Regions from separate parts of the Micrococcus sp. SL257 genome, predicted to be linked through region 1. Evidence: riboswitches for the same ligand, from Rfam matches in the RefSeq annotation. Region 1 holds a riboswitch; the other holds the start of a gene.

Region 1 (4,649 bases):
CCGCTACGTCGCCATCGGGGACTCGTTCTCCGAGGGCATCGGCGACCCGGACCCGGACCGTCCCGGCTACCACCGCGGCTGGGCCGACCGCCTGGCCGAGGAGCTCTCCCGCCTGACGCCGCCCGGCGAGGACCTGGCCTACGCCAACCTGGCGGTCCGCGGGAAGCTGCTGGACCAGATCGCCGAGGACCAGGTGGAGCCGGCGCTCGCCCTGCGGCCGGACCTCATCAGCGTCTGCGCAGGCGGCAACGACATCCTGCGCGGCGCGGACCCGGACGAGATCGCGGTCCGGTTGGACGCCGTCGTCGAGCGTCTGGCCTCCGACGGCGCCACCGTGCTGCTGTTCAACGCGACCGACGTGAAGGGCACGCCCGTCATCGGCCGCATCCGCGGCACCGTGGCGATCTACAACGAGAACGTGCGCACCATCGCGCTGCGGCACGACGCGCTGGTGCCGGACATGTGGTCGCTCAAGGACCTCGCCCGGCGGGAGATGTGGGCCGAGGACCGCCTGCACTTCTCTGCGCTCGGCCACCACACGATCGCCGCGATGGTGCTGGACACCCTCGGCGTGGAGCACGGCCTCGAGCACCTGCGCCTCTCCCCGCCGGCGCCGCGCACGTGGCGCGCGGCCCGCGCGTCGGACGCCGCATGGGTGCGCACGCACCTGGCGCCGTGGGTGGTCCGCCGCCTCCGCGGCGTCTCCTCCGGCGACGGCGTCACGGCCAAGCGCCCCGTCCCCGAGCCGCTCTTCGGCGCGCCGATGCCGCAGGGCTCGGACCACACCGAGCCGCTGGACATCGTCGAGCCCTGAGCCCGGCCGGCGGGGACCGGTGGCCGTTTCCCGAACGACAGTGCCGCGACACGCCGCCGTTTCCCGAACGAAAGTTCAGAGGGCGAGGGTGCGCTTGAGCGTGTCGGCCACCTGGCCGTATTCGGTGAGGAAGCCGTCGTGGCCGATGGGCGAGGCGATCGTGTGCACCGGCGGCCGCGCGGGCAGCGCCGCCGCGAGCGCCTCGGACTCGGCCGGCAGGTAGAGCCGGTCCGAGTCGACGGCGGCCACGAACGCCCGGCCCCGGTAGTCCGCGAGCGCCGCCGCCACGCCGCCGCGCCCGCGCCCGACGTCGTGGCCCATGAGGGCCTCGGTGACCACGAGGTAGGAGTTCGCGTCGAACCGGTCGGTGAGCTTGGCCGCCTGGTGGTCCAGGTAGGACTCCACGGCGTAGCGCCCGCGCCCGCCCGGCACCCCGACGACGGCGCCGAACGGGTCCTCGATGCCCTGCGGTTCCCGGCCGAACCGCTGGCCGAGCTCGCCCGCCGTGCGGTAGGTGGTGTGGGCGATGCGCCGGGCGATGCCCAGGCCGGCCACGGGGCCGGGGCCGGGGTAGTAGTCGCCGCCCTGGAAGTCCGGGTCGAGGCGGATGGCCGCGGTCTGCGCCTGGCCCCACGCGATCTGGTCGGCGGAGGAGGCCGCGGTGGCGGCCAGCACGCCCACCCCGGCGACGCGCGCGGGGTGGGTCGCGGCCCACTCGAGGGCGCGGGCCCCGCCCATCGATCCGCCGATCACGGCACGCCAGGCGCCGATCCCGAGGTGGTCGGCCAGGCGCCGCTCGGCCTCGACCGCGTCCCGCAGCGTGAGGAACGGGAACCGGGAGCCCCAGGGCCGCCCGTCGGGCGCGGGCGTCGAGGGCCCGGTGGAGCCGTGGCAGCCGCCGATCATGGCGGGGGCGACCACGAACCACCGGTCCGTGTCCACGGCGCGGCCCGGGCCGACGAGGGCGTCCCACCAGCCCGGCGTCGGGTCCTCCTCGTGCGCGGCCACGTGCGCGTCGCCGGTGAGGGCGTGCAGCACGAGCACGGCGTTGGCGCCGTCGGCGGCGAGGGTGCCCCAGGTCTCGTAGGCCAGCTCGACGTCGGGCAGCAGCCCGCCGGTCTCGGTGCGCAGCTCGCCGACCCGCAGACGGTGGCGGCCGCCGCGGGGCAGCGCGGTGCGCGACGGACGCGTGGCGACGGCGGTCATGCCCGCTCCCCCGCGTCGTCGTCGCCGCGGCGGGCGGCGGCCGCGAAGCCGCGTTCGAGGTCGGCGAGGATGTCCTCGATGTCCTCCACGCCGAGCGAGAGCCGCACCAGGCCGGGGGTGACGCCGGCGGCGCGCTGCTCGTCGTCGGTGAGCTGGGAGTGGGTGGTGGAGGCCGGGTGCACCACGAGCGAGCGGACGTCGCCGATGTTGGCCACGTGGTGGTGCAGGGTGAGCCCGTCCACGAACGCGGCCCCGGCCTCGCGGCCGCCCGCGATCTCGAAGGAGACGAACGCGCCCGCGCCCTTCGGCAGGTAGCGCTGGGCCCGCTCGTGCCACGGGCTGGACTCCAGGCCGGCGTAGACCACGTGCTCGACGTCGTCGCGGCCCTCCAGCCAGCGCGCCACCGCGGCCGCGTTGGCCACCTGCCGCTCCATGCGCAGGGACAGGGTCTCCAGGCCGAGGTTCACCAGGAACGCGTTGAACGGGGAGATGGCCGAGCCGTAGTCGCGCAGCAGCTGCACGCGCGCCTTGAGGATGAAGGCCAGGTTGGCGCCGAGCGGCGAGCCCACCCCGAGGTCCCGCGCGTAGACGAGGCCGTGGTACGACTCGTCCGGCTCGTTGAAGCCGGGGTACCGCTCGGCGTGCTGCGCGTAGTCGAACGTGCCGGCGTCGACGATCACGCCCGCGATGGCCGCGGCGTGCCCGCCGAGGTACTTCGTGGCGGAGTGGGTGACGACGTCGGCGCCGTGCTCGATGGGCCGCAGCAGGTACGGGGTGGCCAGCGTGTTGTCCACGATCAGCGGCACGCCGGCCTCGTGGGCGGCGTCGGCGACGGCGCGCACGTCCAGGACGTCCCCGCGCGGGTTGCCGAGGGTCTCGCCGAAGAACGCCGTGGTGTTCGGCCGGACGGCGGCGCGCCAGGACTCGAGGTCGTCCGGGTCGGTCACGAACGTCGTCTCGACGCCGACCTTGGCGAGGGTGTGCTTGAACAGGTTCTGCGTGCCGCCGTAGAGGCTGGCCGAGGCGACCACGTGGTCGCCGGCGCCGGCGAGGTTGAGGATCGCGAACGTCGTCGCCGCCTGACCGGAGGCCAGCAGCAGCGCGCCCACACCGCCCTCGAGCGCGGCGATCTTCTCCTCCACCGGGCCCTGCGTCGGGTTGCCGATGCGGGTGTAGAGCGGGTCGAGGTCCTTGAGCGCGAACCGGTCCGCGGCCACCTGGGCGGACGGGAAGTCGTACGAGGTGGTCTGGAAGATCGGCAGGGCGGTCGCACCGAAGGCGTGCTGGCCGACGGCGACGCCCGCGTGGACCTGCGCGGTGGAGAAGCCCCAGGCGTCGGGGGTCGGGGTGGTCTGGTCGGTCATGGCGGACCCTCCTGAGGGGTTCAGGGGCCGGACCCGGCCGCCCCGCCCGCCGGCCGACGTGCCGATCCGGGAACCGGCGTCGTCGAGGTGCCGGAGATGACCCGGCGCCGTCGAGAGGGGCCGTGGGATCGGCCCGCGCTTGCCGGCGTCCGTTGTGGGGCCGGCCTGGTCGTCACCCGGGGCACCCCACCGCGGAAGGAGGGTTGCCGGTCAGCATGCCGGGGCCTGTTGCTGACTCTCGTGACCGTGCCTCCGAGTGTAGCCCGCCGCCCCGCCACGATTTCGTCACGCGTGTCACCCGCGGATACGCTCTCCGCACGGGGCGCCCGACCCGTCAAGGGCTCGACGCCCCGCGACTCGCACCAGGTCAACCCCCGGGGCAGCCCGGGAACGGAGAGGAACAGCGCAGTGCACACCTGTCGCATGGACCACGTGTCCTACGCCGCCGGCCCCGAGGGCCTGGACGCCACGGTCGCCCGCATCGCCGAGACGCTGGGCATCGAGCGGATCAAGGGCGGTGTCCACCCCCGCTTCGGCACGCAGAACGCCCTGTTCCCCATGGCGGGCAGGCAGTATCTGGAGGTCGTCGAGGCCCTGGACCACCCGGCCTCCCTCAGCGCGCCGTTCGGCCAGCTCGTGCGCGCCCGCACCGAGCAGGGCGGCGGCTGGATGAGCTGGGCGGTGGCCACCCCGGACATCGGCCGGTTCGAGCGCCGCCTCGGCCGTGAGGCCGTCCCCGGCAACCGTCGCTTCCCGGACGGCCGGGAGCTGTCCTGGCGGCAGATCGGCGTCAAGGGAACCCTCGCGGACCCGCAGCTGCCGTTCATCCTGCGCTGGGCCGACGGTCAGGAGGACATGCACCCCTCGCAGGCGGCCGAGCCGCAGGCCACCATCGAGCGCCTGAACATCGCCGGCTCCCCCGAGCGCCTCGCCGAGTGGCTCGGCGACGACGAGGACGGCCAGGTCCAGGACGTGAACATCGAGTACGTCGCGCCCTCCGGCACCCCGGGCATCGTCTCGGTCACCTTCCGCACCCCGAAGGGCGAGGTCACGCTCTGAGCGCGGGGGCGGGGCCGCTCAGCCGAGCAGCCCCGCCCGCGCCAGCAGCGGGTAGCCGACGAACCCGACGGCGTCCAGCAGCGCGTGCGCGATGACCAGCGGCATCACCCGGCGCACCCGCAGGAACACGAGCACGAACACCACGCCCATCAGGGCGTTGCCCACGCCCGGCCCGATCCCCTGGTACAGGTGGTACGCCCCGCGCA
Region 2 (4,649 bases), 1.0 Mb from region 1:
TCGCGGTGACCTCGCCCCCGCAGCGGGACCACGGCGGCCTGCCCCACCCCACCGTGCTCGCCGCGTGCGCGCTGCTGGGCGTGGACGAGGTCTACGCGGCCGGCGGCGCCCAGGCCGTCGCCATGCTGGCGCACGGCATCCAGGACGACGACGGCGGGTGGCTCTGCGCGCCCGTCGACCTGGTGACGGGGCCCGGCAACGTGTACGTGGCCGCCGCGAAGCGCGCCCTGCAGGGCGTGATCGGCGTGGACGCCGAGGCCGGGCCGAGCGAGATCGCCGTGATCGCGGACGGCACCGCCCGCGCCGACTGGGTGGCCGCGGACCTGATCAGCCAGTCCGAGCACGACCCGCTGGCCGCCTCCGTGCTCATCACGGACTCCGAGGACCTGCTCCGGGACGTGCTGGCGGCGATCGAGGCGCAGGTGCCCGGGGCGTTCCACGAGGACCAGATCCGCGAGGCCCTCACCGGCCCCCAGTCCGGCGTGCTGCTGGTGCGGGACATGGACCAGGCCGTGGAGGTCTCCGACCGCTACGCCACCGAACACCTCGAGATCCAGACGCGCGACCCCGAGGCCCTCGTGGGGCGCATCCGCAACGCCGGCGCCGTGTTCGTGGGCCCGCACGCCCCCGTGCCGCTGGGCGACTACTCGGCCGGGTCCAACCATGTGCTCCCCACCTCGGGGACGGCCCGGCACTCCTCCGGTCTGAACACGGTGACGTTCCTGCGCCTGCAGCAGCGCATCCGCTACACGGAGACCGGGCTCAAGGAGGTCGCGGACGGGATCGGCGTGCTGGCCGAGGACGAGCGCCTGCCCGCGCACGGCGCCGCGATCCGCGCCCGCTTCGCGTGAGGGGGCGGGCGTGAGCGGCGTCCGCATCGACGCGTGGCTGTGGGCCGTGCGGCTGTACAAGACCCGGTCCGCGGCCACGGCGGCCGTGCGCGCAGGCCACGTGCGCATCGACGGCGAGCCCGTGAAGGCGGCGACGCCCGTCGTCGTCGGGAACCGGGTGCGGGTGCGCCAGGACGGAGGTGAGCGGATCCTCGAGGTCACGGGGCTGATCGCCAAGCGGGTGGGCGCCCCCGTGGCCCGGCAGCAGTACGTGGACCACTCCCCGCCGCCCGTGCCGCGTGAGCTGCTCGCGGTGCCGTACCGCGAGCGCGGCGCGGGCCGGCCCACCAAGCGGGACCGCCGGCAGCTGGACGCGCTGCGCGGCCGCGACCGACGCTGAGCGTCTCAGTCCTCCCCGCGCCGTCATCCGCCGTCGTGATGGCGGCCTCATGCGGAGGGTGCGGTCAGCACCATCCGGAACGGCTTGTCGTTGTCCACCGTGACGGTGAACGTCATCGGCCCCGCCTCATCCACGGGGGGAGTCGCCGCCGACCAGCCGCCGCACAGCGCCTCCGATCCGGCCATCCAGGTCTTCGTTCCCCCGCCACCCCGTGAGGTCAGGATCTCCGTCTCACCGGTGGCATCCGAAGGACACAGCACGATGACCCGAAGGACTGCACCCTGTTGAGCGTCCACGGTGATCTGCTGTGTGCCCGTCCCGACCGCCTCCTCCAGGACGGACTCCTTCTCCGGGTCGAGATAGCCCGCATCCGGATGCCGGCGCGTGTACTCGACCAACGTCATCCCGTCCTCCTCGAACAGCGCGGCGGGGAGTGCTTCTTCACCGGCGGGTGACGACGCGGACGAACCGGTGGCGGAGGCCGACCGGGTTGCCGAGGGGGCCGCTGACGTCACGGTGACGGAGGACGCCGCAGCGGTGGATGCCTTCGCGGTGGAGGAGACGCTGCCCGGGGAAGCGGAGCATCCCGAGATGGCGATACCGAGGAGAGCCGCGACGACCACGGCGGCCGACAATGCCGCACGCTTCTTCTCGATGTCCATCCGCATGATCCGATCCCTCTCAGAGAACCGATTGCGGGGCCGCGGGCTGCGGTCTCGAGCCCCCCTCTCGAGTGGCTTGATCCTGGCTGGCGATGCGCGGTGTGTCAAGCATCACATCGGGCAGCTCGGATGACGCCGCGCGACCGCCGCGCTTTGACCACCCCACGGACCCCTCCGTAGGCTGATCCCCAGAATCACGAGTTCCCGTCATTCACGGCCCTGGCCGGCGGGACGGCAACCCTCTCACGCAGTAGTGGGGTGCTCCAGGTGATGATTCGGCCCCTCGGACACCCCGACGGGCAAGTACCGCGCCTCCGCGGATCCGGGCGATCCGCGTTCCCGCCTTCTGCGGAGCCGCGCCAGTCATCGGAAGAGGACGCGCGCCATGACCCTGACCCACGAACCCCACACCGCCACGTGGGACACCGACCTGTCCCTCGGCAACCTCCGCTCCGGCCTCTCGGCCTTCCCCACCGGGGTCGTCGCGCTGGCAGGCCTCGCCGACGGCGTCCCCGAGGTGATGGTCTCCTCCTCCTTCGGCGTGGGCATCTCCTGGGAGCCGGCCCTCGTGTCCTTCTCCGCGCAGAACAGCTCCCGCACCTGGCCGCGCCTGCGCCGGGCCGGGGCGATCGGCGTCTCCCTGCTCGCGGCGGACCAGACGCCGCTGTGCCGCCAGCTGGCCTCCCGCGAGGGCGACCGCTTCGCCGGTCTGGACGTGCACCGCAGCCCGCACGACGCCCTGCTGATCGGGGGCTCCTCGCTCTGGCTCGAGACGCGGGTGCACGCCGAGGTCCCGGCGGGCGACCACACGGTGGTGCTGCTCGAGGTGACGGCCTTCGCGGATCACACGGACGCCGCTCCCCCGGCCGCCCTGCACCGCAATCTCTTCCACGGCCTGCGCGCGCTCTGAGCGAACTCTAGGTGAACAATCGGGCCCCTGGTTCCCGGTCGGCGAGATCCGTGCAATGATGGAGCCTGAAGTTGATCAAGCTGTATCCCGCCATCTTCACTGCTCGTCAGCCCGGCATCGCCGGCGTCGATGAGTGTTGGGCAAGCGGTTCAGTCTCGCCGCTTCACCCGCGTCCCACATCCGGGCCGCGGTCCAACACCGCCACCGCACCGCGGGGGCACATCGAAAGGACACCATCATGGCTGTCGGTACTGTCAAGTGGTTCAACGCTGAGAAGGGCTACGGCTTCATCGCCCCCGAGGACAACTCCGCGGACGTGTTCGTGCACTTCTCCGCCATCCAGGGCGGGGGCTTCAAGGAGCTCCAGGAGAACGACCGCGTCGAGTTCGAGACCCAGGACGGCCCCAAGGGCCTCCAGGCCGCCAACGTGACGAAGCTCTGATCTTCGCCTGACGCACGGCTTCCGACGCCCCCGGTCCGCACGGACCGGGGGCGTCGTCGTGTGCGCTTCCGCACGCCCCGCCGCGCACTGCGCCGCACTCCGCCGTATACCCGTTCGACCGCGGCGCTGCGACATCGCCGCAGGGCAGCACTGCGGTGATGTCGCTGAGGCGCGGTCCTCCGCGGTGGGTCTCGTCCTGGCCCTGCGCGTCAGGCCGCGCCCCGCCGGCCCACGTGGCGACGCAGCAGCTGCACCACGCCCAGGGCCAGCAGATATCCGAGCGCGACGAGCGCGAAGCCGGCCCGGTAGTCGCCCGTGACGTCGCGCAGCACGCCCATCAGCAGTGGGCCTAGGGCGAAGCCGGCGTACATGCCCATCGAGTTCGCCCCGGTCGCACGGCCGAGCCGCTCGGCCGGCACCTCGCTCAGCAGGCCCGCGTTGATCACCACGTTGGCGCCCAGCACCGTCAGGCCGTGCACCGCGGCGCCCACCCACAGCAGGGCCGGCAGGTCCAGCAGGTCCGCGGCGAGGAACACCGCGACGCCGGCCACGGCACCCAAGCAGATCACGGTCAGCAGGGTGGTGGGCCGGTCTCCGGAGCTCATCCGCCGGCTCCACCCGATCCGGGAGAGCACCCCGACCACCCCGGACACGGCCGCCGCGGCGCCGCCGGCCACGAGCGTCATCCCCAGCGTCTCGACGGCGAACAGCGGCAGGTAGGTGTTCGTGGCCTGCATGCCCAGGCCGGTGAGGAACGCGATCGCCGCGAAGAACCAGACCGTGGCCGGCAGGGGCGAGGTGTCCCGCCGTCGTCGCCCGCCGACGGGGCCGGTGGCCGGCGGCGGCGCCCCGGGCAGCGGCGGGGCGGCGACCAGCGCGAGCACCCAGAGCGCCCCGATGAGCACCGCGGCCCCCAGCGCGGCGCCCGTCCAGCCGAGGGCGAGGGACGCGGCCGGGAAGAACAGGCCGCCGACCAGCTGGGCCGCCTGCACGCCGGACTGCTTCACCCCGACCCACCCGATGCGCCTCTCCGGCGGCACCACGGTGCGGATGATCCGGTTCGTGGTGGGGTTGGAGATGGCCTGCGTGACGCCCGCGACGGCGGCCGCCGCGTACAGCACGGGCAGGGACGGGGCGACGGCGCCGAGCACGAGCGCCGCGGCGGTGCCGCCGAAGATGATGCTCAGCTGTGCGCGGGCGGACAGGCGGTCGGCGGCCCGGCCGAGGCCGAGCGAGGTGACGGCGGCCGCCGCGAACACGACCGTCATCACGGTGCCGAGCTGGCCCGAGGTGACGTCGAGCCGCTCCATCACGACCGTGGAGGAGGCGGAGACGCCGTAGTTGAACAGGGGCCCGGCGCCCATGGCCGCCAGCAGCACCCACAGCAGGGCCGCGGAGGGGCGGC

The links. A riboswitch is a leader RNA that binds a small molecule or an ion and turns the genes downstream of it on or off. The one in region 1 is predicted to bind S-adenosylmethionine.
Region 2: another riboswitch for S-adenosylmethionine. It lies ahead of OVA32_RS03635 (flavin reductase family protein); the one in region 1 lies ahead of OVA32_RS10460 (bifunctional o-acetylhomoserine/o-acetylserine sulfhydrylase).

The regions. Positions count from the first base shown of each region.
Region 1 is NZ_CP113053.1:2,251,189-2,255,837, forward strand. It holds gene OVA32_RS10450 (SGNH/GDSL hydrolase family protein) at 1-814, shown strand, start outside; gene metX (homoserine O-acetyltransferase MetX) at 890-2,020, opposite strand; gene OVA32_RS10460 (bifunctional o-acetylhomoserine/o-acetylserine sulfhydrylase) at 2,017-3,384, opposite strand; SAM riboswitch class IV at 3,515-3,630, opposite strand; gene OVA32_RS10465 (VOC family protein) at 3,808-4,443, shown strand; gene OVA32_RS10470 (type II CAAX prenyl endopeptidase Rce1 family protein) at 4,462-4,649, opposite strand, start outside.
Region 2 is NZ_CP113053.1:768,820-773,468, reverse strand. It holds gene hisD (histidinol dehydrogenase) at 1-851, shown strand, start outside; gene OVA32_RS03645 (RNA-binding S4 domain-containing protein) at 862-1,230, shown strand; gene OVA32_RS03640 (hypothetical protein) at 1,278-1,892, opposite strand; SAM riboswitch class IV at 2,085-2,204, shown strand; gene OVA32_RS03635 (flavin reductase family protein) at 2,278-2,802, shown strand; gene OVA32_RS03630 (cold-shock protein) at 3,041-3,244, shown strand; gene OVA32_RS03625 (MFS transporter) at 3,454-4,649, opposite strand, start outside.